3 regions of the Nonomuraea roseola genome follow, and region 1 is predicted to be linked to each of the others. Evidence: predicted binding sites of a transcription regulator. Region 1 holds the regulator's gene; each other region holds the start of a gene.

Region 1 (2,263 bases):
GAGGAACAGGTCTCCGGGCGGGCCGCCGCCAGGGCCGACCTCACCCTCGCCGGCCAGCTGGATGTGGGTGCCGTCCTCGACGCCCGCGGGGATGCGGACCTTGATCGTACGGCGGGTGCGGACCCTGCCGTCGCCCGAGCACTCCTGGCAGGGGTGCCTGATGATCGAGCCGAACCCGCCACACTGGGGGCACGGCCTCGAGGTCATGACCTGGCCCAGGAAGGACCTGGTGACCTGGGAGATCTCACCGCGGCCCTGACACATGTCGCAGGTGTCGGGGTGGGTGCCTGGCGCCGCGCCCGAGCCCGAGCAGACCTCGCACAGCACCGCGGTGTCGACGTTCAGCTCGCGCGTGGTGCCGAACGCCGACTCACGCAGGTCGAGCTCGACCCTGATCGTGGCGTTGCGGCCCCGCCTGGCCCTGCTGCGCGGCCCCCGGGCGCCGCCCGCCGAGCCGAAGAAGGCGTCCATGATGTCGCTGAAGGGGAAGCCCGCGCCGAAGCCGCCCGCACCCGCTCCCGCACCGGCGCCGCCGAAGGGGTCGGCTCCGAGGTCGTACATCTGGCGCTTGTTGGGATCGGACAGGACCTCGTAGGCCTGCGTGATCTCCTTGAAGCGCTCCTGGGTCTCAGGATCGGGGTTCACGTCGGGGTGCAGCTCGCGGGCCAGCCGACGATAGGCCTTCTTGATCTCGTCCTGACTGGCGTCACGGCGCACCCCGAGGGTGCCGTAGTAGTCGTTTGCCACTTATCGACCTCTTATGAAGCAGCCAGGATCTGGCTGACGTAGCGTGCCACGGCGCGCACAGCGCCCATCGTCACGGGGTAGTCCATCCGGGTGGGGCCGAGCACGCCGAGGCGGGCTCCCGAACCGTAACCGGTCGCGACGAGGGACGTGCCACGCAGTCCTGTGTAGGGGTTTTCCGAGCCGATCCTGACGGTGAGGGTGGTCGGCATGTCGGAGGTCTCGCCGAGCAGGCGCATCAGCACCACCTGTTCTTCGAGCGCCTCGAGAACGTCTCGCAGGCCCGTGGTGAAATCGGCGCCCGCCAGGTTGGCGGCCCCCGCGAAGACGATCTTCTCATCATGGCGCTCGACGAGGGTCTCCAGCAGCACCGACAGAATCGTCGCCGCGGCGGGCCGGTCTTCGACGGGCAACCGTTGGGGCAGGTCGGAGACCTGATCGGGGACCTGGCTGAGCCCGCAGCCGTCGAGGCAGGCGTTGAGCATCGCGCGCAGATGCGCGATCCTCGACTCCTCGATGCGCTCGGGCAGCTCGATGACGCGCTGCTCGACCCGGCCGGTGTTCGTGATCAGCACGAACATCACCCGCCTGTCGGTCAGCGGCACGAGCTCGAGATGGCGCACGGTCGACTGCGACAGCGCCGGGTACTGCACCACCGCTACCTGCCTGGTCAGCTGGGCGAGCAGCCTGACCGTGCGGGTCACCACGTCGTCGAGGTCGACCGCGCCTGCGAGGAAGGTCTCGATGGCCCTGCGCTCGGCTCCTGACAGGGGCTTGATCTGTGAGAGCTTGTCGACGAAGAGCCGGTAGCCCTTGTCGGTCGGCACCCTGCCCGCACTCGTGTGAGGCTGGGTGATGTAGCCCTGTTCCTCCAGCGCGGCCATGTCGTTCCTGACCGTGGCCGGGGAGACGTTGAGGTTGTGGCGATCGGCCAGCGCCTTGGAGCCCACCGGTTCGTTGGTGGAGACGTAGTCCTCGACAATGGCGCGGAGCACCGCCAGCTTCCGATCATCGAGCATGTGCTCACCTCCCTGCCTCTTGAGGAAACGACAGGTCTAGCACTCTGTGTTCCCGAGTGCCAAGTGTACGGCCCTCGCCCACAGGGTGCGATAACGCGCGGAATCAAGCCGGTTGCAAGCCGCACGCCGACAATACTGCCCATGACCGACGATCCCTCCCGTGCGCGCGGCACCCGCGAGCGAGGAGTGATTTGCTACGGTCCCCCCATGTACGAGCGTGACGTGCTTGCGGGGAACTGGCGGCGCCCTGGCAAGGGGACGATCCCTTCCGTGCCCGCCGAGCGCGATCTGGTCGTGGAGGACGCCGACAGCGGCTTCTGCGGCGCGGTGGTGGCCTGCGACAAGGAGGCGGTCACCTTGGAGGACCGCTTCGGCAGGCGCAGGCTGTTCCCCCTGGCCCCCGCCGCCTTCCTGCTGGAGGGCAAGCCCGTGACGCTGGTACGGCCGGCCCCCGCCACGGCGAGGGCTCCCCGCCGCAGCGCCTCCGGCTCGGTCGCGGT
Region 2 (2,263 bases), 1.6 Mb from region 1:
GATCTTCGCGGCGCAGGCGGCGGGGTGCTCGCCGGTCTCCACGGCCTTCAAGGCGGGGCACGACGTGGTCCAGCCGGTCAAGCCGAACACCATCGCCAAGTCGCTGGCCATCGGCAACCCCGCCGACGGGCCCTACGTGCTCGACATCGCCCGCCGTACGGGCGGGGCGGTGGAGGACGTCACCGACACCGAGGTGGTGTCGGCGATCAAGCTGCTCGCCTCGACCGAGGGCATCTTCGCGGAGACCGCGGGCGGGGTGACGGTCGGCGTGCTGAAGAAGCTCGTCGAGACCGGGCGGCTCGACCCGTCGCTCACGACCGTGGTCCTCAACACCGGCGACGGGCTCAAGACGCTCGACGCCATCGCGGACGACGCCGCTCCCACGGCTGTGATCCGGCCGTCTCTCGACGCGTTCCGCGCGGCTGTCTGAAAGGAAAGGTACAAGTCATGAGCGTTTCGGTGCGGATTCCCACCATTCTGCGCACGTACACCGGCGGCAACGCGGAGGTGAGTGGCGAGGGCGACACTCTTCGTGAGGTGCTGCAGAAGCTCGATGCCGACTATCCCGGTATCGGTGCGCGAATTTTGGATGAATCGGGCAAGATTCGCCGTTTTGTCAACGTTTATGTGGGAGAAGAGGACGTCCGTTTTGTAGGCGGACTCGACAGCGCCACTCCGGCGGGAGCGCAGATCTCCATCATCCCCGCCGTGGCCGGCGGCTGACGCCTTCCTTGCCGACGACGCCCGTGGGGGGTTATCCCCCTCGCGGGCGTTTTTGGTGTTCAGGCCGTCGCAAAAGTGGAATGTTTGACTACCTTTTTCGTGACGGGAAGAATGCCCGCTCGATTGACTCTGTTGTCCTACGGGTTTGCACAGGTATGGTCGAGGGCGATCGTCCGGCTGATTTCCCCATAAGTCATGCCGGTCGCGGATCTCGCGAGTGGAATGGGCGAGGTCCGGAGCCCAGTAAGAGGAGTCGGAAGTGGCGCAGGGCACCGTCAAGTGGTTCAACGCGGACAAGGGCTACGGCTTCATCGCGGTAGACGGTGGTAAAGATGTGTTCGTCCATTACTCAGCGATCATGATGGATGGCTACCGGTCGCTCGAACAGGGCCAGCGCGTCGAGTTCGAGATCACCCAGGGCCAGAAGGGTCCCCAGGCGGAGGCCGTCAGGGCGGTCTGACGCCCCACGTCGCCGGTATGCGCGGGCAGCTCACACGGCAACGCAGTCCGTGCGGATCTGCCACGTCCTGTTCGTCGACTCAGCAGGCCCGATCCGCGTCAGCCGATCGGGCCTGTGGCCGTAGTCTGGGTCATGACCTGGGCATGTGTGTCGCTGGCTTGCACTCGACAGGGTAGAGTGCTAAACAGTTCGTTGGCACTCTCGTTGTGAGAGTGCCAGCAACTGGGATCGAGACGATGGGGTCCGCCGAATGGAGTCGGACCCATGCCGTCGCGGGCGTCGGCTCGGTCCGCTGAAAGCCACCCTGCATCTGGGAGGTCTAGCCTTATGGCAGCCAAGATGATCGCGTTTGACGAGGACGCCCGGCGCGGTCTCGAGCGCGGTATGAACCAGCTCGCCGACGCCGTCAAGGTGACCCTCGGCCCCAAGGGCCGTAACGTCGTGCTGGAGAAGAAGTGGGGCGCTCCCACGATCACCAACGATGGTGTATCCATCGCCAAGGAGATCGAGCTCGAGGACCCGTGGGAGAAGATCGGCGCTGAGCTGGTCAAGGAAGTCGCCAAGAAGACGGACGACGTCGCGGGTGACGGCACCACCACCGCCACCGTGCTCGCCCAGGCGCTGGTCCGTGAGGGCCTTCGCAACGTCGCCGCCGGCGCCAACCCGATGTCCCTGAAGAAGGGCATCGAGGCGGCCGTCGAGCGCGTCAGCGAGGAGCTCTCCAAGCTGGCCAAGGACGTGGAGACCAAGGAGCAGATCGCTTCGACGGCCTCCATCTCCGCCGGTGACGTCGAGATCGGCAACCTCATCGCCGAGGCGATGGACAAGGTTGGCAAGGAAGGCGTCATCACCGTCGAGGAGAGCAACGCTTTCGGCCTCGAGCTCGAGCTCACCGAGGGCATGCGCTTCGACAAGGGTTACAACTCCGGTTACTTCGTGACCGACCCCGAGCGTATGGAAGCTGTCCTTGAGGACCCCTACATCCTCATCGTCAACTCCAAGGTCTCGGCGAACAAGGACCTGCTGCCCCTGCTCGACAAGGTCGTGCAGGCCGGCAAGCCGCTGCTGATCATCGCTGAG
Region 3 (2,263 bases), 3.3 Mb from region 1:
GTCCCAGTCGGAGTCGGACTGCTCGATGGCGAGCTTGATCTCCTTGACGCGGTCCTCGATCGCCTGCGCCTCACCGGCGCCGTCCACGATCGTGGTGGCGTCCTTGGTGACGACGACGCGGCGGGCGCTGCCGAGCACCTCGAGGCCGACCTGGTCGAGCTTGAGGCCGATCTCCTCGCTGACGACCTGGCCGTTGGTCAGGATCGCGATGTCCTGCAGCATGGCCTTGCGGCGGTCACCGAAGCCGGGCGCCTTGACGGCGACGGAGGTGAAGGTGCCGCGGATCTTGTTGGTCACCAGGACGGCCAGGGCCTCGCCCTCGACGTCCTCGGCGATGACCAGCAGCTGCTTCTTGGTCTGGGCGACCTTCTCGAGCAGCGGCAGGAAGTCGGCGATGGAGGCGATCTTGCCCTGGTGGATCAGGATGTAGGGGTCCTCGAGGACCGACTCCATCCTCTCGGGGTCGGTGACCATGTAGGCCGACAGGTAACCCTTGTCGAACTGCAGGCCCTCGGTGAACTCGAGCTCCATGCCCATGGCGTTGGACTCTTCGACGGTGATGACACCGTCCTTGCCCACCTTGTCGAACGCCTCGGCGATCAGCTCGCCGATCTTGGCGTCCTGAGCGGAGATCGTCGCGACATTTGCGATCTCCTTCTTGTCCTCGACCGGCCTCGCGGTGGCCAGCAGCTTCTCGCTGACGGCCTTGGCGGCCAGGTCGATGCCGCGCTTGAGCGACAGCGGGGAGGCGCCGGCCGCCACGTTGCGCAGGCCCTCGCGGACCATGGCCTGGGCCAGGACGGTCGCGGTGGTGGTGCCGTCACCCGCGATGTCGTTGGTCTTGGTCGCCACTTCCTTGGCGAGCTGGGCGCCGAGGTTCTCGTAAGGCGCCTCGAGCTCGATCTCACGGGCGATGGTGACACCGTCGTTGGTGATCGTCGGCGCACCGAACTTCTTGTCGATGACCACGTTGCGGCCGCGCGGGCCCAGGGTCACCTTGACTGCGTCCGCGAGGGCGTTGACGCCACGCTCGAGAGCGCGCCGTGCGTCCTCTTCGAACTCCAGGATCTTCGGCATGGGAAAAGTCCTCTCAGCGTAGAAAGCCCCGGGCACTTGCGGGCCCGGGGCTTTCTCACGGCTTACTTCTCGATGATGGCGAGAACGTCACGGGCGGAGAGCACGAGGTACTCCTCGCCGCCGTACTTGACCTCGGTGCCGCCGTACTTGCTGTAGAGGACGATGTCGCCCTCGCTGACGTCGAGCGGAATCCGCTTGTCGCCGTCCTCGTCCCAGTTGCCGGGGCCCACCGCAAGAACCTTGCCCTCCTGCGGCTTCTCCTTGGCGGTGTCCGGGATGACCAGGCCGGAAGCGGTGGTCTGCTCGGCCTCAAGCGGCTGGACCACAATGCGGTCGCCGAGCGGCTTAACGGGAACCTTAGTGGCGGTCGTCACGATCGGACCTCCCCTTCAGATTTGAATGATCTAGAAGAGGCGACCAGCTGGGCCTGCCGTCGCGGGTGTCAGACCTGCCTCGTCGCACGTTGGCACTCTCGGTATGAGAGTGCCAACACGAAACATATGCAAGCAGGCTCTGCCCGTCAACACGAACCGCCCCGCTCCGCTTAGAGCGTGACGCCACTGCCTCCCGAATCACCCATCGGGCGACATCTCGCACGTTGCCCCTCGGCCTCGGCTTCGGGTGCCTGCACTAACGTCGTACGGCGTGGACCACGACGCCTTCCTCTCCCTTCTGACGCCTCGCGGGCAGCGAGCACTCGCCGAAGCCGTCGAGCTGATGGGCGCCGATCCCGTCGTGGCCGCCACCAGGATGCGCAGGACCCACGACGCCGACCTCACCTCCGCCGCCCTCATCCAGGCCACGCTCCGCCAGCGGGCCGTGGCGAAGTTCGGCGACGACGCGGCGTCGATGTACTTCACCCCTCACGGCGTCGAGCAGGCCACCCGCCGCGAGGTCGCCGAGCACCGCGCCGCCCGCTTCCGTCCCGGGCAGCGCGTCGTCGACGTGTGCTGCGGCATCGGCGGCGACCTGATCGCGCTGGCCAGAGCCGGCTGCGAGGTCGACGCCGTCGACACCGACCCGCTGACCGTGGCCGTCGCGCGCGCCAACATCGACGCGCTCGGGCTGTCGGAGCTGGCCACGGTCCGTACGGCCGACGCCGCGACCGTGGACCCCTCCGGATACGACGTGCTGTTCGCCGACCCCGCCCGCCGTACGGCCAGGGGCAGGACCTTCGACCCCCACG

Evidence for each region. Region 1 encodes HrcA, which represses chaperone genes, less so after heat shock. Its sites were predicted from a motif close to TTGGCACTCTCNNNNNGAGAGTGCCAA; they were not measured.
Region 2: groL (chaperonin GroEL) is a predicted target of HrcA. The motif match lies at 1,376-1,402, and genes of this name have one in related genera.
Region 3: groES (co-chaperone GroES) is a predicted target of HrcA. The motif match lies at 1,541-1,567, and genes of this name have one in related genera.

Annotation. Positions count from the first base shown of each region.
Region 1 covers NZ_BAAAXC010000015.1:5,036,671-5,038,933, reverse strand. Annotated here, with positions in the region: gene dnaJ (molecular chaperone DnaJ) at 1-747, opposite strand, end outside; gene hrcA (heat-inducible transcriptional repressor HrcA) at 759-1,763, opposite strand; gene ABFX55_RS47250 (DUF3097 domain-containing protein) at 1,971-2,263, shown strand, end outside.
Region 2 covers NZ_BAAAXC010000015.1:3,443,702-3,445,964, forward strand. Annotated here, with positions in the region: gene thrC (threonine synthase) at 1-430, shown strand, start outside; gene ABFX55_RS39755 (MoaD/ThiS family protein) at 448-723, shown strand; gene ABFX55_RS39760 (cold-shock protein) at 983-1,183, shown strand; gene groL (chaperonin GroEL) at 1,511-2,263, shown strand, end outside.
Region 3 covers NZ_BAAAXC010000015.1:1,754,862-1,757,124, forward strand. Annotated here, with positions in the region: gene groL (chaperonin GroEL) at 1-1,077, opposite strand, end outside; gene groES (co-chaperone GroES) at 1,140-1,451, opposite strand; gene ABFX55_RS31190 (class I SAM-dependent methyltransferase) at 1,723-2,263, shown strand, end outside.